Regions from separate parts of the Paenibacillus woosongensis genome, predicted to be linked through region 1. Evidence: predicted binding sites of a transcription regulator. Region 1 holds the regulator's gene; each other region holds the start of a gene.
What was found. The regulator LexA, encoded in region 1, represses DNA repair genes until DNA is damaged. The targets are predictions, from matches to a motif close to CGAACATATGTTCG.

Region 1 (7,374 bases):
GTACTGTCATCGGTGCGCTGATCGGTGCCCTGGTCATGACCTCGCTGGACAACGGCATGTCGCTGATGGGACTTGAATCGTTCTGGCAGTATGTGGTCAAGGGTTCCATCCTCGTCTTTGCCGTCTGGCTGGACATTTCCAACCGCCGCAAGGGTCTGAAATAAGCAGATTTAAGCTAATTGAATATGCTGTAGATCAAGACCTTGGATTTCTCCTCATAAGGAGGAATCTGGGGTCTTTCATCATCCATTTGATTTTCATATTAATATTCATTAAATTATTTATATGTAAATTTTACTGAAAGGGTTGAAAAAATGGCAGAAACCAAGCCAAGCATCGGAAAGATAAACAGGAGAAAGGAGAATTTAAGCAAACCAGTTGAACTTATTTCAAAGCTCTTTTTTATTACCATAGGGGCGATCATTGCCGGGGTTGCGCTGGAGCTCTTCCTTGTGCCGAATGCAATTATTGACGGCGGAATTACCGGGATTTCACTTATGCTGACGAACATTACGAATATTCCGTTAGGGATTTTCCTTTTCGTGATCAACCTGCCTTTTCTATTTGTCGGCTATAGACAGGTCGGGAAGAAGTTCGCATTCGCTTCGCTGTATGGCATCGTGGTACTTTCTTTAACGACGGGTTATTTGCATCATGTGGAGGCTTTTACGAATGATAAATTGCTGGCCGTTCTATTCGGCGCGCTGTTACTCGGTCTGGGCGTCGGCCTGGTGTTAAGGCTGGGGGGGACGACGGACGGTGCGGAAATCGTAGCTATTTTGATCTCAAAAAAAGTCAATGTTTCCGTAGGGCAGATCATTCTTATTATCAATATTGTTATTTTTATCGTGGCCGGCTTCCTGCTCGGTTGGGATTCGGCGATGTATTCGATTTTCACTTATTATATCGCCTCCAAGGTCATGGATATTATCGTGCAGGGTCTTGATGAATCCAAATCGGTTACGGTCATCACGAGGCAATATGAAGAAGTAGCGGAAGCTATTATGAATAGCCTCGGGAGAAGCACAACTTATCTGTACGCGAGAGGCGGAATCAGTAAAGAGGAAACTCAAGTGATTTACTGTGTAGTCAGCCGGCTTGAGTTGTCCATGCTGAAGACGGTCGTTCGTGAAATTGATCCCAAGGCCTTCATTGCAGTTGAAACGGTGTCTGATGTAACAGGCGGCAGCTTTGCGGATGAAAAAGCGCATTGATGCGTTAAGGGAGGGTGCAGCCATGCTTCCCTAAAGGAAGTAGGCATGGGGTATTCTGCGTTGACGCATCGCGGTCAATCAGCGGTCCTGGGGCTAATGCTCCAGGGCTTACTGCTGTTTACAGCAGCTATTCATCTCAGCTATGATCGGGATAACAGTAGCACCAGGCAGAACGAGCATGGTTACGTATTGATAAATCGTTGAACTAAGGGGAGAGACTTCATGGAAATAAGGGAAATGGTGATGATTGGGTTAATGCTGCTGGTCCTCATTTTGGCTGTCCTTGGCGTAGCGGCAGCAATGGTGAAGAGGAAGCGGGCTGCGGAACTTCAGAGCAATGTCATTTACTTGCCTAAGAAGCGTACCTCTAGTAAAAACTCGGATATCACCACTAAGCGCAACCAGAAATGCTCCCGGTGCAACCAAGCGAAGAAGCTGGTGTTTTATTCGAATGACTTCGGCCATGTTGCCGGTTTATGTAAAAATTGCAGGAAGGACATCGGGGATAAGCAGGAGCTGTATCCGATATAATGCATGAATAGCAACATATAAAAAAAGAGCATACCCTCACGGTAGCTCTTTCTTTGATTTCGCTAGTGCAGATCACGGAACAGGCCGATGACTTTGCCCAATATAGTCACATGGGTCAAACGAAGCGGCTCCATCGTCGAATTCTCCGGCTGAAGGCGAATATGATCCTTCTCCTTGTAGAATGTCTTGACCGTCGCCTCGTCATCCTCCGTCATTGCAACGACGATTTCTCCGTTATTGGCCGTTTGCTGTTTCCGTACGATAACATAGTCTCCGCTATGGATTCCTGCCTCGATCATACTGTTGCCAACGACAGACAACATAAAGATTTCGCCTTCTCCGGCATAATGCTGCGGAAGCGGGAAATAATCCTCGATATTCTCGGTAGCCGTTATAGGAACACCGGCAGTGACTTTGCCGATGACAGGCACACGGGCCACGGAATGGGCAAACTGACCGATGCCTTCCGCATCGTCCTGTCCCAGCAACTCGATCGCTCTTGGCTTCGTTGGATCACGCCGGATAAAACCTTTCTTCTCTAGCCGATCCAAATGACCGTGTACCGTGGAACTGGAAGCTAGTCCTACAGCTTCGCCGATTTCGCGCACGGAGGGCGGGTAACCTTTCAATCTTACTTCAGAGCGTATAAATTCCAGAATAGCTTGCTGACGGCTAGAAACCTTCGACATAATCCATCAACCCCATTTAGTAACGTTTGGAAAAATTATAACATAGAACTTCCGTTCGCACAAACATAAGTTCTAAATAATGCATGGCAGAACTGGAATGCGGCTAATGCTATTAGGAAATACATTTCAATATACTTATAGATCAGTGTCGAAAAACAGGGGAACAATTGTTCTAAAAAACTATTGAATCAAACAAATGTTCGTGTTATTATGAATTCAATTCATAAGAACATCTGTTTGGAGTGATAATATTATGTTGAGATACAGTACATATCAGAGCATTTATGATCGTAAGGCTGATTCGCGTAATGAGGGGGCGCTGCGGAAGGGTGCCGCCAGATTGAATGAAGCAATTGCTAACTCCATTTCGAATATCTTTGCTAGAATAACTTTGTTTAAGTTGTTGGTGTTTATTCTGTTCGTAGTTATTGCCTGGGCTGGAATGGCGTCAGCAGTAGCCTCATCACCTGACCATGATGTTGTAGAATCAGAGTCCGTTGTGGTCAAGCGGGGCGACTCTTTATGGAAGATTGCCGCAGCTCATAAACCGGGCGATATGGATACGAGGGTATATGTTACGGCGATTCAGCGGGCAAATGGTCTGGCCGGAAGCAATATTCAGCCAGGGGATATCCTCGTCCTGCCAATGAAATGAGTTTAGGTTCAGCTATTCATAAATATCCATTCATGTTTTGAATGTGCTTTACGCCAAAGAAGGAGCCGCAAGTCTAGTTTGCGGTTCCTTCTTTGTGTTAGTTACGTATTAATTGTAATGTCGGGCGCAGAGATGGTTGGCGGGGTCGTTAAATCAGACGCGGCTCCAGCAAAGCTGGCGACCTCCAGCGTTACGGGCGTTCCGATGAGGAGATCTGTAGTGGCAAGCACCAAGCTTGCCGTCGTAAGCGTAGATAAGGAGTTTTGCTGCAGAACTCCGTTGATATAGACGTTGAAATAGTCGTTAGCTGCTGTAATTGTGGGCAGATCCGTAATAGGAGCGTCATCGTCGTCCGAAAAGCTGGCTGCAAGAATCGTCGTCTCAGTGGCTCCAATCATGTCGGCAGTGATAGCAGCGAAGTATCGCGTTGTAACGGGATTAATGGTCGTTGTAATTACTCCCCCGGAGGCAATCGGGGCGGAGGCGGTGGCTGTAAATACCGGTTTGATGACAGGCATGTGTTCACCTCCTTTATTGTAGATTGACGAAGCGAGTGGTTATCGAATGCAGAAGCTGACTGCTATCGATCCAATATTATAGAATGAAAGCTTGCGGGGGGGTGAAACGGCGATTAACATCTGCAAAAAAATATGGATTTAACGTTATCCAGCGTAGATATACGTCTATTCCTCTAAATCTACAGAGACATATGATATACAATTACTCAAACACGGAAGGTGTTCATCATGTCTACAACTGCGGCCAAGCATGTAAGGAATGGTAAAGCGACAAATAGAAATGCTGGAATGAAAGAGTTAATCAGACAAGGCTGCAATAAAAGAAGAAAAATTATAATAAGAAAGAAGAAAAAATGCCGTCAGCGTTCCATGCGGAGAAATCAGCGATTTTGTCCAAGGCAGAGTGGAAGGATCATCCAGCGGATCATCGGGCAGGGGCCGCAAGTAGAACGGGGGGCATCCTGCTCGCCGAGTCAAGCAGGGCTGGTGAGAGGGAATGGCGCGCCAGGACAACCGGGGCAAGAGGGGGCAGCAGGAGGGCGTGGTCCGCGGGGGGAGACCGGATTGCAGGGGGCGCCGGGCGCCATAGGGCCAGCGGGATTACCGGGCGCTCAAGGCGACCGAGGTATGCCAGGCACCCAAGGCCCTCAAGGCCCACCAGGGTCACCAGGTCGTGAAGGTCCGCAAGGCCCACAAGGTTCCCCAGGCGAAGTTCCTGGAATAACGATCCTGCCGAGCGCCTTTCGTTATTTTTATTTTCCTCCCGAGGAATTGACAGGTACTGTTCGTATTCCGGCTGCCTGGTTTACAGATGATGACGGTAGCTTGGCTTCAGAGTTCCAAGGGATGGGGATGAACGGATATTCAAATTTATTCATTAATGGAGTCATGCAGGAGCGCAGCTTGTACCGTTTGACTACAGCGGATTTAACACTTATTCTTGAAGGAGATACTATATTGGCCGGGGCGCCGATTATCGTGGAGAACATCTCGTTTGCAGCTCGGATCCAATAGCTGAGTTCTTCAGAGTCTGGTATCTTGACAACCTTTATCAGTCATGTCAATGTTAAAGGGAATTCATGAATTTATGTGCAGGAGGAAACTATGGATATAGATGCAATGGTACGGCGTATTAATGAATTGGCGCGCAAGAACAAGGCTGAAGGACTAACGGAGGATGAAATGCTGGAACGCGCTCAGCTCCGGGAGACGTACCTTCAGAACATACGAAGAAATTTCCGTCAGCAGTTGGAATCAATCGAAGTGGTGGATAAATAAGGCCGGCCTATAGGTCCGGCTTTTACATATGAGTAAGGAGGTTCAAATCTGTGGAATACGCATATCTTGGCAAAAGCGGTTTGGCTGTATCACGGCTATGTTTGGGAAGCATGACCTTCGGCGGGCAGACAGATGAAGCGGAATCGGCCCGCATGATCGCCGCCTTCTTGGATCAGGGCGGCAATTTTATCGATACGGCCGATGTGTATACCGAAGGACGCTCTGAGGAAATCGTCGGCAAGTACATTAAAGACCGCCGTTCGGAAGTCATTCTCGCTACGAAGGTTCGGATGCGTACATCTCCGGACGTGAATGGCTTCGGAGCTTCCCGCAAGCGAATCATGGACGGAGTGGATGCGAGTCTGAGAAGGCTGGGTACGGATTACATCGATCTTTATCAAATTCACGTCTGGGATGCGGATACGCCAGTTGAGGAGACGCTGAGAGCTCTGGATGATCTGGTGACCTCCGGCAAAGTGCGTTACATAGGCTGTTCGAATTATTTGTCATGGCAATTAATGAAAAGCCTGGGCATCAGCGATTTCAGAGGGTACTCCCGCTATATTTCTTTACAGCAGCAGTACAGCCTGGTGAACAGGGAAGCGGACCGTGAGCTGGTCTCCTTATGCGCTGAAGAGAAGGTCGGCATCATTCCATGGGCTCCGCTTGGCGGCGGATTCTTGACCGGCAAATACCGCCGGGGCGAAACGCCGAGTGAAGGCCGCCTGGGAACCGCCAAAACAGGAGAAAGCAGTTGGCAGTACCGCGCAGAGGATAAGAACTTCGCGATTCTGGATGCCGTATTGGCCGTAGCGGAAGAAACGGGCAAGACCCCTGCACAGGTCTCTCTCAATTGGCTGCTGGAGCAGCCATGCATCACGTCTCCGATTTTCGGTGCGAGCACATTCGCACAATTCGAAGAGAACATGGGTTCGGTCGGCTGGAGACTGCCGCTGGAGCTGCGTCAACGCCTGAATGAAGCAAGCGCGTTGCCCGATGAATATCCCGCCCGGTTCCTGAACAAATTTAGGAGAAATATTTAAATCATCTAGGAGGAAGATGGATGGCTTCATTTGACAGAAAAATTGAACGCAATCAGATGAAATTAAACAAGAAAGGGAAGAACCCGCAGGGCAATAAGGCCGGACGAACTGGCACAGGAAGCAGGATGGGAGTCCGGGGAGACGGGGATATTTTTAAAGGCCGAAAAATCATCCTTCCGTTACTGCTCATTTTGCTGGCTGGATTGTATGCAGGCGTTGCATTGGCAGGCGGCAGTGCTGAGGTAAGCACAACGATGTTTTGGCTAACGATCGTCCTTTACGTCATTTTGGCCATAGCATTGTTCCTCAACAAGCCCTATTTGCGGATCAATAAAAATTATTTGTTCACGGCCAAGTTTAACCGGGACCGGATGCTGGAAGCGGGGCAAATTAGCAAAATCACAGCGTCTCCAAATAAAATCACCATTACGCCGAAGGCGGGCGGACAGAACTGGGTGTTCTACCGTAAACGAAATTTGTTTAATACGCCAGCTATGGCAGAACGGCTTGAGACTTTTGCGAAAACACATAAAGTGGATTTCGTTAAAGAATAAACAATTTATCGGGAGAAGAGAGGACAAGAGAACGAATGACAATCAAAGCGGTTTGTTTCGATTTGGATGATACCTTGCTATGGGACGAGCGCAGCGTAAGAGAGGCTTTTTTGGAAACCTGTTTGCAGGCTCAAAGAGCGGTTGGCACCGATCCGGCGAAGCTGGAGGAGGCCGTTCGCAAAGAGGCTAGAGTGCTGTATGAATCGTATGAGACTTTTCCGTTTACCAAAATGATCGGGATCAATCCGTTTGAGGGGCTATGGGCTCATTTTTCGGCGGGAGAGCAGCCTGAATTCCGCAAGCTGGAGCAGCTGGCTCCCGTGTATCGCAAGGAATCCTGGCGCCGCGGCTTGCTTGCTTTAGGCGTAGACAACGAGGAGCTTGCTGCGGAGCTTGCCGAACAGTTCGGCAAGGAAAGACGTTCCCGTCCGCATGTGTACGAGGAGACGTTCCAGGTTTTGAAGGAGCTGAAAGGCAAAGTTAAGCTGCTTCTATTGACCAATGGCTGTCCGGCACTGCAGCAGGAGAAGCTGGATGGGGTTCCGGAGCTTGCGCCATTTTTTGACGAAATTATTATTTCCGGTGCGTTCGGCAAGGGGAAACCGGATTCTACAATATTCCGGCATGCCCTGGAGCGGCTAGGAGTTGAGGCGCACGAGGCCATCATGGTCGGGGACAAGCTTACTACGGACATCATTGGTTCGCTTGGTGTAGGCATGACTGCAGTATGGATCAATCGTGTTGGCCATACGCGTGACGACCAAATCGTTCCAACTTATGAGATTAAGCACTTATCCGAGCTTCATGATATTATTGCTGCGAATTAGCCATTTATAAAATAATAAGCAAAAGCTGCTTCCGGTGTCCCATAGGGGATCGAAAGCAGCTTTTT
Region 2 (7,374 bases), 470 kb from region 1:
GAATCCCCGGGCAATCGCTACCGCTTTAATGGCTTGGTTCAGAGCACCGGCCCCTATAGCCTGAAGTTCAGCAGCGCCACGTTCTCTAAGAACTCCAGCAAGCGCACCGGCAACGGAGTTGGGATTGGATTTTGCTGAAACTTTTAATACTTCCATGGTAAGTACCTCCCTGGGAATAATGGTTGATTCCACTACTTAGAAGATATTCGTTAGAAGTGAAAAAATTCCTGCTTTTTACCATCGCCCCTATTCCGCAGCCGGCATTAAGCTAATTTTGCATTTTCTTATTCCATAATCCACTCGTCCTCAAGCAAGCGAATTTTTTGAATTTTCTTCGCACGTCCCGTGGATTCATCCATGTCCACTACTAAGGCATGAAAATGCCATTTCCCTTCGCACACTTGAAAGCGCACCGGCAGCTGTGTTGTAAACTTTCGCAGCACCGCTTCCCTCTCCATGCCTAATACGCCTTCCCGCGAGCCTACCATGCCCGCATCCGTCAAATAAGCTGTTCCCTGAGGCAATATTGTGTCATCATTGCTTTGCACGTGTGTGTGCGTGCCTACGACAAGGGAAGCTCTCCCGTCGAGATGCCAGCCCATCGCGATTTTCTCTGAAGTGGCCTCGGCATGGAAATCGACGAGAATGCACTTATGCTTTTTGGCCAGTTTCCCGATAATTTCGTCGGCTGCCCTAAACGGATCATCAATAGCTGGAAGAAAAGTGCGTCCCATTAAATTGACAATCGCGAGCTCTTTGCCATTGGCTTTAATGACGGTATAACCTCGTCCCGGCGTTCCTGGCGGAAAGTTGGCCGGACGGATCATTCGCGGCTCATCGTCGATAAACTCAAAAATTTCTTTATTATCCCATGTATGGTTGCCCATCGTAAGACCGTGTATGCCTAGCTCGAAAAACTCTTTGGCTATCGCCGCCGTAATACCTCTTCCTCCGGCTGCGTTTTCTCCGTTCGCAATAATGACATGCGGGCTATATTTGGATTTCAAATGCGGGAGCGTCTCCTTTAACGCTTTGCGGCCCGTGCTTCCAACAATATCTCCGATAAATAAAACCTTAATGGCAGGTTCCTCCTCAAACAATGGTTGTATTCTCATAAGCAATGAGAAAAAGCGGCCCCATAAGGGCCACTTTCTCAGCATTAGCTTTACTTTGCGTATTCAACCGCCCGTGTCTCGCGTATGACGGTAACCTTGATATGCCCTGGATAATCCAGTTCATTCTCAATCGTCTTCGTGATGTCCCTAGCCAGGCGGAATGCTTCTGCATCGTCGATTTTATCGGGCTGTACCATAACGCGAACCTCACGGCCCGCTTGGATGGCATAGGATTTCTCCACGCCTTCGAACGATTCCGAAATCTCTTCAAGCTTCTCGAGGCGCCGGATATATGTTTCCAGCGTTTCGCGACGAGCGCCAGGCCTTGCTGCCGACAAGGCATCAGCTGCACCGACCAGCATGGCGATCACCGATGTGGCCTCGCAGTCACCGTGGTGGGATGCGATACTATTGATAACCACCGGGTGCTCCTTGTATTTCTTAGCCAATTCCACGCCGATCTCGACATGCGATCCTTCCACTTCATGATCAAGCGCTTTACCGATATCATGCAGCAGTCCAGCCCGCTTGGCCAGAACGATGTCTTCGCCTAATTCGCCTGCCATAAGGCCGGCCAAGTAAGCAACCTCCATCGAGTGCTTCAGCACGTTCTGACCGTAGCTTGTCCGGAATTTAAGACGTCCCAAAATTTTGATCAGATCAGGATGAAGCGCATGAACTCCCACTTCGAAGGTTGCTTGCTCACCGTATTCACGAATCCGTTCATCCACTTCACGACGCGATTTCTCGACCATTTCTTCGATTCGCGCCGGGTGAATCCGTCCGTCCGCCACAAGTTTCTCCAATGCAGTACGAGCGATCTCCCGACGAATCGGATCAAAGCCAGACAAGATGACGGCTTCCGGCGTATCGTCAATAATGAGATCGATCCCGGTCAACGTCTCAAGCGCGCGGATGTTGCGTCCTTCGCGGCCAATGATCCGTCCCTTCATCTCTTCGTTAGGCAATGCTACAACAGATACGGTCGTCTCCGCAACATGATCGGCTGCGCAACGTTGAATAGCCAGCGTGATGATTTCACGCGATTTCTTATCGGCTTCCTCTTTCGCCTGCTGTTCAATGTCCTTGATCAGCTGCGCCGTTTCATGGCGAACTTCCTGCTCTACATTGTTTAGGATAATGATTCTGGCGTCCTCCATCGTCAAGTTGGAGATACGTTCCAATTCCTGAACCTGAGTTTTATAAATCTGATCAATCTGCTGCTGAGTTTCTTCAATTCGCTTCTCTTTGCCTGCCACCTGCTCTTCTTTTCGTTCAAGCGATTCTAATTTTTTATCCAGCGACTCTTCCTTTTGCAACAATCGTCTTTCCTGCCGTTGAATTTCGTTCCGACGTTCACGAATGTCTTTATCAGCTTCAGTCCGGATTTTATGGACTTCATCCTTAGCTTCCAGGACTGTTTCTTTCTTCAGTGCTTCTGCATCTTTCTTTGCACTTTCCAAAATTTGGCTTGCAGCGTGTTCCGCACTGGAAATTTTAGCTTCTGCAAGAGATTTCCGAATAAAATATCCGATCACGAACCCAAAGAATAAAGCGGCTGCAACGAGAGCGACCCAGACTCCATCGTGCATCTGTTCACCTCCCCGTTGATTCCTCCAAGGCATTCCTTGGGATACTTGCAGTTGTAGTTAACTTCCTCAATTCATCATCATTTCTAAGAATCGAATACAGGCCGATTCAGGTAGGCCGCTCACTTTAATTCATGAGCTAAAATGTAACCCTTCATGATTGGCGAATAGAATGTGTACAGAGTCATAATTTTGGAAGGAAAAAAGGACTCTGTGCATATAGACATTTTATTATTTGACGAAAGATATTGTCAAGCAAATGACAGCCGCTCCTGCCGCAGGCCTATTCCTCTTCCCATTCCTCCGTATTTTCTTGGCCGTCCTGCTGAGCCAACTCGCGGATGACTTTGGAAACAAGCCCTCCTGAGTAGCCTCTGCGCATAAGAAAAGCGCCCGTCTTTCGCTTTCTGTCCATGAATTCGCCTGTGGTGGATCTCCATTTCTTCGCCCCAAGCTGTAGAGCGCTATTATATTCATCCTCTTCACTGACTTCACCAAGCGCCTCCTCAATCAAAGGCTTGGCAATGCCCTTCTGACGAAGTTCGTGGCGAACCCATAGTTTTCCCTTGCCTCTGCTTCCAACACGCTGCTTGGCCCATTCCTGGGCGTATGCGGCATCATCAATAAGCCGCTCCTGCTTAAGACGGTAAAGAACGTCGCTTACCATCTCTTCGCTCCATCCCTTTTCTCCGAGGCGGAGTGCTATTTCGTAGGCAGTACGCGGCTTTCGGCTCAAATATACAAGCGCGTCCCCGTAGCTTCTCTGCCGTTCATCCGCTGCGATAATTTCTTCCAGATCCGACTTGGCAAAAACCGCGCCTTTGATCATCCGATATTTAATCATCACATCTTCATGAATTTCGACCGAATAGGAACCAAAATGGATCCGGTAACGGAACTTCGGCCGCTTTAGGGCTTCCACCATAGTAATTTCCAGTTCACCCTCATCCGGAAAATCATCAAAGCTTGACTTTACGGCGAGGGATTCCTCTGTAGTATTCCCCCAAAAACGCTCTTCAGAAATATCAACTATTCCCTGCGGTTCCTGTAACCGCCTTCCGCCCTTCCCTGAAGCTGGCTGTATCCCGCGATTGCGGTATTTTCCATTCATCGAGCCGCCCCCCCTGCCGCATTATGCTAATGCTTGCTTGCATATTATATCACGGTGGTCACTTCCAAAATAAAAGCGCTCTGTCCTGGCTTCGCCAGAATACAGAGCGCCTAAATATTGCTAAGTTATTATTCTTCGAAAAGCGCCTGCTCTTCTTTCGCTTCTTCTTCGAGCTCGCTTGCGGAAGCCGAAGGCACGACCGTCGACAACTGGCTGGCTTCGCGAATTTTCAATTCAATGGCATCAGCAATCTGGGTATTCTCCTTCAAAAATTGCTTCGCGTTTTCGCGGCCTTGGCCTAAGCGCTCGCCCGAATATGAATACCAGGCTCCGCTTTTATCGACAATATCAAGCTCTACGCCGATATCGATAATGCTGCCCTCTCTTGAAATGCCCTCGCCATACATAATATCGATCTCCGCCTGCTTAAACGGAGGAGCCACCTTGTTCTTGACGACCTTGACCCGGGTACGGTTACCAACCATGTCATTTCCCATCTTGATCGTCTCTATGCGGCGCACGTCAAGACGAATGGTGGAGTAGAACTTGAGAGCCCGTCCGCCAGGGGTTGTCTCCGGATTTCCGAACATCACGCCGACCTTCTCGCGCAATTGGTTGATAAAGATCGCAATCGTCTTCGACTTGCTGATCGCTCCTGACAGCTTGCGGAGGGCTTGAGACATCAATCGAGCCTGCAAGCCCACATGGGAATCTCCCATTTCGCCTTCAATTTCCGCTTTCGGGACAAGCGCCGCCACGGAGTCGATAACGATAATGTCGACAGCGCCGCTTCTTACGAGCGCCTCTGCAATTTCAAGCGCCTGCTCCCCGGTATCCGGCTGGGAAAGAAGGAGTTCGTCGATATTTACGCCAAGCTTGCTGGCATAAGATGGATCCAGCGCATGCTCCGCATCGATGAATGCGGCTTGTCCGCCGATTTTTTGAACTTCGGCAATGGCATGAAGCGCCACTGTCGTCTTACCTGAGGACTCAGGACCGTATACTTCGATAATCCGGCCACGCGGCAGCCCGCCTGTGCCAAGAGCTATATCTAATGCAATCGAACCGCTGGGAACAATTTCCACCTGCATATGAGTGGATTCGCCCAGCTTCATAATCGAACCTTTACCGAATTGCTTTTCTATTTGACGAAGCGCCATATCCAGCGCTGCACGACGATCTGACAATCAGCTCACATCCTTATCAAATTGATTAAATGTAGGACTTTACATTAATAATTGTACCTTGTTTTGGAACGTTTGCCAAGCATTTTTTCGAACATATATTCGGGTCTTAACCCTCCCAAACCCTCCCTTACCGTAAGGGAGGGCCCCCGCAGGGCTTGCAGCCCTCGGGACTCCCGCAAATTGGACTAACGTAGGAGTTGCAGAGACGCTCCTGCTCGCTGCCCCTGCGGGGATACGCTTTACTTTTGGCGCGTGGATCGCTTTTCCCCCTTCGGGTACGTCTTACTTTGGGTTCGCCCGGGTTACCTGGAAACACTCTGCTCAAGGAGATGCGGTTGAGCACCCGGGCGGGCTTTGCTGGAATGAGCCGCTTGCCACCCTTCGGGTCCGCTCCTGGTTTGGCGCTCCTGCATGTTGGAGATGGGAGCTGGTGTGGGTGCGTTTCCTTCTACTTCGTGCTGAGCGGCGCTCTCCCTTCGGGATTCGCTTATTCTGGAATGATAATAAAGGGATAAGTACCCATTTTTAAAATCAACATCAACCAGCCATGGCCAGGGCAATTCAACAAAAAAAGAACCGCAGCGCAACAAATCAGTTAGGCTACGGTTCTTCCGTAATTCCATTATACCCCGAAGCTTACTCCATTTGCAAATGCAATTGCGAACAGCTATGCACGATTCAGCGGCCAGCAGTTTCCTTAAGCTGTCTCCACAGATGATAGAGTACCGTCTTGGCAGAACGAATCCGGATCGTCTCCCGATTCCCCTTAAGATTCAGCTCAAAAACGGCAGTATCTTGTCCGCGGCGGGAGATGGCAATATATACGAGTCCCACCGGCTTGCGCTCCGAATAGCCCGGACCGGCCACACCGGTAATCGACAGACCAAAATCCGTGTCAACAATCATGCGCACCTGCTCGGCAAGCACCTTTGCAGTTTCGGCGCTGACGGCGCCGGGAGCATTTTCTCCCTCCAGCATGTCATGGGGAACGTTGAGCAGCTTCTCCTTCATCTCATTAGAATAGCATACGATACCGCCGTGGAAGACTGCAGCGCTGCCTGGAATGGAGGTGATGGTCTCCATGAGCAATCCGCCAGTGCAGCTCTCAGCGCAGCTCACGGTCAGATTCAGCTCTGTAAGCATGTCCACGATCGTCTTCTCGATCGGCACATCTTCTGTTGCATATAGATGGTCGCCAAGCCGCGAGCTGATTTCCTTCTCCATCACTTCCAGCTTGGCCATCGCTTCGCTTTCTGAATTCGCCTTTGTAGTAATACGCAGTGTAACCTCGCTCTCCTTCGCGTAAGGCGCTACGGTCGGATCGCTTTGCTTTTCGATTAGATCGAGAACGCGGGTCTCCAATGCCGACTCGCCGATACCGGCAAATTTCAGCATCTTTGAATAAATCGGCTGCTTATGGGTCAGCACATGCTGCAATATCCATGTGGCCGCCTGATTTCGGAACATTGGCATCAATTCTTTCGGAGGACCGGGTAATACGACATAAAACTTCCCGTTATGCGCAATGGCGTTCCCTACGGCCAGTCCTGTCTCATTCGGCAGCGGCGTGGAGCCGTCAATCGCATGCGCCTGGCGCCGATTATTCTCGGTCATCGGAATATTGCGCCCCTGAAAGAACCGGTCGATATTATCCATGGCCATCCTGTCGTAGTGCAGACCTCTGCCTAGCACAGAAGCTAACGCTTCCTTGGTCAAATCGTCCTGTGTAGGGCCGATGCCCCCTGAGAATATAAGCACATCCGCCCTCGATTCGGCGGTTTGAATCGCTTGACGCAGACGGTCCATGTTGTCGCCGACAACCGTTTGGAAATACACGTCGATACCAAGAGACGCTAATTCCTGAGATAAAAATTGCGCATTTGTGTTCACGATTTGCCCAAGCAAAAGCTCGGTACCTACAGCGATGATTTCTGCTCTCATCTCTCTCTCACGTCTCCTTCCACCAGCAAAATAAAGGCATTCCCAGTCTCTTCACTTCAAGCACTAATAATAGTTATGGCTGAATAGCAAATTGTTGTTTCATTTATACAATCCGTCCCCTAATCAGCTTTTAGAGAATGAAAGCAAACTTTTGTTCTTCACAAAATAGTCGATGCCCGAATAAATCGTAATCAGCGTAGCAACCCAAATCGCAATTTCATCAAAGGGAAAACGGATCCACTCAAACGGAAAATTATTCAGGAGAAGAACGGATATCGCAATTACCTGAGCGATGGTCTTCGCTTTCCCCCACTTGCTGGCGGCGATAACCGAACCTTCCAGCAATGCGATTTCCCGCAATCCTGTTACGGCAAACTCGCGGCTGATGATGACGATTGCAATGATGGCCTGGATTTCACCCATCGCAACCA
Region 3 (7,374 bases), 400 kb from region 1:
CACAGGCAGCTGACGGTAACGACCTGCCCCATATAACCTTTGCGCCGGCAATCCCGGCAGACCTCCTCCACAAGCTCAAGCAATACGGTGTCGATCTCATCCGGCTCGGCATAGTCCCGCGGCAGCGTCATCATATGGCTGACCGATTTCGGCGCGGCGTCGAAGGTGCGCGGCGTCACCGGGGAATCGTCAAGCCCGTTCGCCGTCCTCCACATGACCTCCGCCTGAATATCGCTTTGCTTGCCGAAGCGGGCGCGGAATTTGTCCTTTAGCACCGGCAGCGGTGTCTGGGCAATATCGCCGATCTGGTACATTCCGAGCCGGGTGAAGTGAGCGGCCATACGGGAGCCGACCCCGAACATTTTGGGAATCGGCTGCGGCCAAAGCGCCTCAGGCACATTAGCTTTGGGCAGGACATATAGTCCGCTCTCATTTTTCTTCGCCCAGATGTCGGTAGCCAGCTTGGCAAGCATTTTGTTGGAGCTGATGCCGATGCGTACCCATACGCCGGTCTGCTTGAGCACCTTCTGCTGAATCGACCTCGCCATGGCGAGCGGATCGTCCTGGAACAGGTGCAGGCTTCCCGATACGTCGAGAAATTGCTCGTCGATCGAAAAAACTTCGACCAAATCGGTGTATTCCCGGTAAATGTCCGTAATCATCAGAGATACATCGATGTAATGCTGCATCCGCGGGCGCATGACGACGAGACCCGGGCATTTGCGGATCGCTTCTCCCAGACGCTCCGCCGTAGTTACCCCAAAGCTTTTGGCGATGGGGCAGGCCGCCAGAATAATTCCTGAACGGCGGGCGGGGTCTCCTGCTACGGCTACCGGTTTGTTCTGGCATCCCGGATGATCCGCTTTCTCGATGCTGGCATAGAAGCTTTGGCAATCCGCCAAAAAAATCGTCCTTTCGCGCGCGCTTATCATTTGGGCGCCTCCCACAGTCTCATAAGAAGTATCATCAGCTCCGCCTTCACCAGGCTTCTGAGCATTTTGAAGCGGTGAATATACCCTCGAACCTTGTACTCTACTTCGACGCCCAGCGCGTTCATCGTCGTGTCCAGCACTTGAATGCGCTGCTGCCGCATTTTGCTTCTGAGGGTTTTCAGCTCTAGATGGATGCTGCTTTCAATTCCCTTAAGATAAAAGATCACGAGATTGTAAATCAATTTATTCTGCTGCAGGCTAAGCTCCTCAATATCCCTTGCCAGCATATCCAGCAAAATAGGCAGCAAGGTGTACTCTTTGATGATTTGAATATCCTCTTCTGTCTCGATTGTTGAGTTAATCATGATATTTCACCACCGTAATGCGAACGTATATTCGTTTTATATATTATACACCGAACATAAGTTCGTTACGCAAGTGAATTTTATGGAAAATGGATACTTCGATATAGTTCCTTTATATTATAATAAATGTAATTTTATGGTACTTGTTGCGGGGAGGAAAATGGGCAAGAAGTCATCGGCGGGATCACGTAGTCCTATGGAAAAATCCGGAACGAAATTATCGAAAAGGGATAGCAACTAGTATAGGACCAGCGCACGTTTTTTTAGGGGATAACAGAATTTAACAAAATGCTATAAAGCCGCGTTATTAAGCGATTTTTGCACGAGACTTTGGTATCAATTTTGTAACCTTTATGGAAACGGGTGTAAAAATAGATCGAAACTTCGAAAAAAGTTGCGCGTCTAATATGAGCGAACAGCAGGAGCACTGTACTTCTCTGAAAACAGCGACTTGGAAATGCAGCATAGGAATGCTTCGTTTTCAAGTCTTTTTCATAAGGACGAGAGGTGCAGTTGTTAAAAGGCGATCATGCAAGAAAACCGGGAAGCAAGAGCTAAAAGGCTTCTATTATGCAGGATAGGGCCCAAATGGAAAACACTTCTATTAGCCTAGTTACTTTATTAGAGTACTTGGTTAATGATAGAGGTAATACGAGAGGAGTGGAGGTGTGAGGGGACCGTACTGGTAAAATCGCCTGCATACAAAAAAATAGCGAGGTGACAAGAGCAAACCCGATGACAACGTTAGCGCGAAAAAGGTTAATTATTTTACTCGTACTCGGCGGTATTCTGATCGCCGGTGGGATCTACCTTATCATTCAAAATCTGCCTCCATCTCTTGCGACGTTCCAAACCGCGGACGGTGCAAAAATCAAATTCCAAACTTCGGGAGACCGGTTCATGGAGTACAAGGGTGAGGGAAAGTGGCAGGAGATTTTCGTGAAAGGCGTCAACTTGGGAGCTACGGTTCCTGGTCATTTTCCCGGGGAATTCCCGATCACTGAAGAGGATTATCTGCGTTGGTTCAAGCAAATCGATGATATGGGCGCCAACGTGATTCGTATCTATACCGTGCATAATCCGGTGTTTTATACGTCCTTAGTCAAATACAACAAAGAAAAGGGAGACGATCCGCTGTACTTCATTCAAGGCATTTGGTCGCCTGAGGAACAATTGATTGAGCTTAAGGATGCATATAACCCTGGAATCAAGGAAGCATTCCATAAAGAAATCGAAAAAGCGGTAAAGGCCGTATACGGAGATTTAAAAATACCGGTCCAGCCGGGAGCTTCGGGAGGAAAGTACAGAGCGAATGCAGGGCGTTATTTGATGGCCTGGCATATCGGTACGGAGTGGGATCCCGAAATGGTTGACAACACGAATACGCAATATGCTTCCATAGAGCCTTACCGGGGCAAGCGGTTCTCTGCGCTGGACGAGGCCAGTCCGTTCGAGAGCTGGCTCGCCGAGCTAATCGATCAGACGGCTGAACTGGAAGCCGGTTACGGCTGGCAGCATCCGATGACCTTTACGAACTGGGTCACAACGGACGTGCTTGAGCATCCCGGAGAGCCCTTGTTCGAGGAGGACTTGGCCAGCGTGGATGCGACGCACATAGAGCCGGTCGATTGGGAGGCCGGATACTTCGCGGCCTATCACGTTTATCCGTACTACCCGGATTTTTTCCATCTCGACAAGACGCTGGAGACGATTCCGGACGGTAACGGCGGATTCAATACGTATAAGGCTTACCTGCGACAGTTAAAGGCCCATTACAAGGATATTCCGATCATGGTTACGGAATACGGCGTACCTGCGTCTTTGGGCGTATCGCATATCGGTCCCGGCGGACGGAATCAAGGCGGGCACAGCGATGACGAAAAGGCCGAAATCGACGTATCCCTGACGAAAGACATTTATGACGAAGGCTACTCTGGCGCCATATTGTTCATGTGGCAGGATGAGTGGTTCAAGAAGACATGGAATACGATGCGCTTTGAAATTCCTGAGGATCGGCGCTCCTATTGGCTGAATGTCCTGACGAACGAGAAGCTGTTCGGCATCGTCGCCATGGGTCCTGGCAAAGAGGAGGACATTATCATCGACGGCAAGCTGAGCGACTGGGACGCGCTGCCGGAAGGAGAGGTGAAGTCGTGGGACAAGCCTGCTCCCGGTATTGAACGGTTCCGCGTGACGCATGACGAGGCTTACGTATACGTAGGGCTCACATTAAGTGAGGATTTTGATCCGAAAGCCCGGCAAATCTATCTGGGAACGAGTACGCAGCCAGGCGGGAACGAGCCGGTTACCGAGCTCCCCGGCATCAAGCTGAGCGATGGGCTGGAAAATTTGGTCGTCGTCGGCCAGGATGACGAGACAGAGGTAAAGACTGCGCCGAGCTATGATTTCCACCGCCGTCTCTATGGACGGTACGGCCACTGGATGCTCGCGGATCCGACCGAGGAAGAGAAGGTGCAGTTCCAACCCTGGAAGCTTGCCGTCAGCTTGACGATGTCTCCGCCGGATACGAGGCTCAGCCAGCCGTTTCAGGATATGACAGTCGGCAGTCTGGTGCGGGGAACTTCGGATCGGAAGGATGAGAACTTCAATTCGCTGACTTCGTGGCAATATAGCGGCCGCGAAGTAGAGCTTCGCATTCCCTGGATGCTGCTTGGCTTCGCAGACCCCAGCTCCCTTCAGGTCATTGATTATGGGCCGCTCAAGAAGGACCGCTCGTTTACGACGGCCCAGACGGACGGAATCACTTTCGTGCCCTGGATTAAAGACCGCAAGAGCCAGGAAATATTCGGCCCGGGCAAAGACGGGCCCGTCGATCTTGCGGAGCAGCCGAAATATACTTGGTCGCCTTGGGAAACCGTGAATTACACCGAGAATTTAAAATCCGGCTACTATGCGCTGAAGAAGTTTTACGAAAGCTTGCCGGAACATCAGCCTGAATAGTCCGGTGCTTGGTATATAGAAGGAGGAATGTTCTTTATGTATACGCATCTAACCTTGGCTATCTATTTCATTTACTTCTGCCTGGGACTGATCGGGATTGGAATCGTATCTCTATTCGCCTTGAAGTTCAATCATTTGCATAAAGTGAAAAAAAGTCAGCAGTACTTGCAGAAACATCAGGATTATTTCAAATTCATTCAAACCCATCTGAACGGCCCATCGGAGCTTCCGCTTCCGCCGGGCAAGCTTAAGGAGCTCGAAGGCCGGGTTGTCCAGGAGAAATTGATCGGCTGGATCGAGCAGTTCAAGGGCGAGTATCGGGAGAAACTCGTCAAGCTCTGCCACGACGCCGGCTTCGTGCGCAAAGATATCAAGCTGCTGGACAGCTTGTTCTACGGCCGGCGGATTGCCTCGGCTTACCGGCTTGGCGGAATGCGTGCAGCCGAGGCCGTCCCCCGGCTGCTGACGATGATGAAGAACGAGCGCTATACCCCGCTTACGATCGTCGTGGCCCGGGCGGTAGCCAAAAGCGCGGAGAATGAGGAGCAGCTGAAGGAAATGCTGCAGCACCTGCTTCGCCACGGCAAGCCGATCCACAATATGGCTGCCGATATCGTGATGGAGACCCAGCTGGATGCCAGCCGTCTGCTGCTGAAGCTGCTGGACGATGAGAATCCGGACCTCGTGAAGGTCGCTCTCGTCGCGATGTGGGGGCAGGCGATTCCGGAGGTCGTTCCTTCCCTGGATCGCTTGGTTGGCGCCGAACAGACGGATGTCCGCGCCGAGGCCGTCAAGCTCTATTTAAGCTCCAACCCGGTGCTTAAGGACGACACCATCAAGAAGCTGATGGCCGATAAGGACTGGGAGGTGCGGGCGGCCGTGGCGAAATCCCTCGGCTCTCTGCACGCAGCCGGCAGCATTCCGCTTCTCCGCAATGCGCTGAAGGATGCGAACTGGTGGGTACGGAACAACAGCGCTGAAAGCCTGGCGAAGCTGGGAGAAACAGGCTTCGAGGTGCTCTGCCAAATCGCGATGAACGGCTCCGGGGTGGAGCGGGAGACAGCCATGTACCACATCGAAAGAGCGATGCTGCAGGATAATGAGCATCAAAAACTCGACCAAATGGTCGCCTATAACAAAAAAAAGCTGCTGTACGAGCGGTATTTCGGCGTTGCCGAGCGAAGACCGGTTCGTCAGGTCGCGGCGGTCGGAGGCGATTACACTGCTTAGAGATATTTTACTGATTTACGGGTTGTTTGCTATTTACTATGTAATGACGGTAAATACGATTTATTTTACGATTATGGCTTTTTCATTCCGGAACATCATGACGATTTTCCGCAGGTCGGCTTATTCGAAATATAACACGCTCTCCGGCTCGGAGCTGGTGCCTTCCGTATCTTTGCTTGTACCGGCCTTTAACGAGGAGCTCACAGTCATCGAGAATGTGAAATGCTTGCTGACCTTGAATTATCCGACCTATGAGGTAATCGTCATCAACGACGGCTCCAGCGATAACACGCTGGGAGTATTACGGGAAGAATTTGGCCTCGAGCCGCTGCCAAATCCGGAAATGCGGAACTCGATCGATTGCCAGCCGATTAATGCTGTCTATTACAATCCTCAGTATCCGCATCTGTATGTAATAGATAAGCCGAACGGCGGGAAGGCGGATTCCCTGAATGCGGGCATCAATCTGTCCCACTATCCGCTTATTTCCTCCATCGACGCCGACTCTCTGCTGGAGAAGGATGCCTTGATCCGCATGGCCCGGATGTACATGGAGAATCCGGAAGAGACGGTAGCGATCGGCGGAGACGTCCGGATCGCCAACGGCTGTGTGATCGAGAACGGGGCGGTCAAGCATGTATCGCTGCCGCGCAAAATGTGGCCGATGTTCCAGGCTGTCGAATATTTGAAGGCGTTCCTCGGCGGACGCATCGGCTGGAGCTCCATCAACGGGCTGATTATCGTGTCCGGGGCGTTCGGGATGTTCCGCAAGGACTATGTCATCGCCGTAGGGGGATACCGCGGAGGATATCCCGGCGAGGACATGAACATCATTATCAAGCTGCATCGCTACATGCTGGAGAACAAGCTGAAATACCGCGTCGCCTTTTGTCCGGAAGCGGTATGCTGGACGCAGGCGCCGGATACTTACCGCATTTTGTCCAATCAGCGGAAGCGCTGGGGACGCGGTAATCTGAAGAACATGATCGAGAATTACGATATGGCCTTTAACCCGAAATATAAGGTGATGGGGCTGCTGACAATGCCCTACAACATTATTTTCGAAGCACTTAATCCATATTTCAAAATTACAGGGCTGCTTGCGCTGGTCGGCTATACGATCATGGATATGACGAATTGGAAAATTCTCGTCGTGTTCGGGCTCATCAATATTTTGAGCGGTTATTTGCTTAGCATCGGCGCCTTGTTCCTGGAGGAGCTTGCCTTCAAGCGATTTACGAAGCTGTCCGACCTGGCCCGCCTGCTGCTGTTCTCTGCTTTGAAGTTCTTCGGTTATGCCCAGCTTGGCGGACTTTGGCGGATTCAAGGCCATATTCAATTTATGCGCAACAACAATTCCTGGGGAACGATGACCCGGACAAGCTGGAAGGAAGAAAGCAAAGCGGCCAAGACCGCTTAAGGTTTCAGGGCTTGTTTGGACGAGGAGTTCGGGAAGGGAGTTGATAGCCAAGGCAGAAACAGCCCGCAAAGGGCTAAACCATCCTAATTCAAAGAAAGGCGGGAATTCAGATGCCGAATACGGCAGCATTGCAAACCGAAATCAAGCAATCCAGTTTATATTCAACGATCGAGCGGCATGTGAGGGAATCTGTCCAGGAGGCCAACGGGGTTCTGTTCATTTATTCCGCAAGTGCTCCATCCTATTTGGAGACGCAAATTCGCGGAATTTTAGAAACTCAGCCCGGCGTAACCTTTGAGCTCTGGAGCGGTAACGAACCTGGCAGCTATGCCGTTCTGCTGCCCGGGCAGCCGCTTGATTCCGTTCATTTTCAAGGCTTGCTGTTGAAGCAGCGGATTCAGGAAATCGTCGGAGACCTGGATCTGCACATGACCTTGTCGAGCTTTCCCGAGCAAGGCGAGCTGAG

Region 2: the regulator LexA is predicted to act here: its motif matches at 5,091-5,104, upstream of recA (recombinase RecA).
Region 3: the regulator LexA is predicted to act here: its motif matches at 1,318-1,331, upstream of QNH46_RS15355 (YhjD family protein).

What each region holds. Positions count from the first base shown of each region.
Region 1 covers NZ_CP126084.1:2,923,768-2,931,141, reverse strand. The annotation lists gene QNH46_RS13400 (sugar ABC transporter permease) at 1-164, shown strand, start outside; gene QNH46_RS13395 (YitT family protein) at 315-1,214, shown strand; gene QNH46_RS13390 (hypothetical protein) at 1,437-1,745, shown strand; gene lexA (transcriptional repressor LexA) at 1,808-2,434, opposite strand; gene QNH46_RS13380 (LysM peptidoglycan-binding domain-containing protein) at 2,688-3,089, shown strand; gene QNH46_RS13375 (DUF4183 domain-containing protein) at 3,191-3,607, opposite strand; gene QNH46_RS13370 (DUF4183 domain-containing protein) at 3,977-4,621, shown strand; gene QNH46_RS13365 (DUF896 domain-containing protein) at 4,712-4,885, shown strand; gene QNH46_RS13360 (aldo/keto reductase) at 4,936-5,928, shown strand; gene QNH46_RS13355 (hypothetical protein) at 5,949-6,482, shown strand; gene QNH46_RS13350 (HAD family hydrolase) at 6,518-7,309, shown strand.
Region 2 covers NZ_CP126084.1:2,449,158-2,456,531, reverse strand. The annotation lists gene QNH46_RS11210 (stage V sporulation protein S) at 1-156, opposite strand, end outside; gene QNH46_RS11205 (TIGR00282 family metallophosphoesterase) at 285-1,079, opposite strand; gene rny (ribonuclease Y) at 1,166-2,707, opposite strand; gene QNH46_RS11195 (regulatory protein RecX) at 2,988-3,815, opposite strand; gene recA (recombinase RecA) at 3,944-5,002, opposite strand; gene QNH46_RS11185 (competence/damage-inducible protein A) at 5,681-6,943, opposite strand; gene pgsA (CDP-diacylglycerol--glycerol-3-phosphate 3-phosphatidyltransferase) at 7,067-7,374, opposite strand, start outside.
Region 3 covers NZ_CP126084.1:3,326,380-3,333,753, reverse strand. The annotation lists gene QNH46_RS15360 (DNA polymerase IV) at 1-932, opposite strand, end outside; gene QNH46_RS15355 (YhjD family protein) at 929-1,297, opposite strand; gene QNH46_RS15350 (hypothetical protein) at 2,033-4,258, shown strand; gene QNH46_RS15345 (HEAT repeat domain-containing protein) at 4,295-5,488, shown strand; gene QNH46_RS15340 (glycosyltransferase family 2 protein) at 5,532-6,908, shown strand; gene QNH46_RS15335 (response regulator transcription factor) at 7,019-7,374, shown strand, end outside.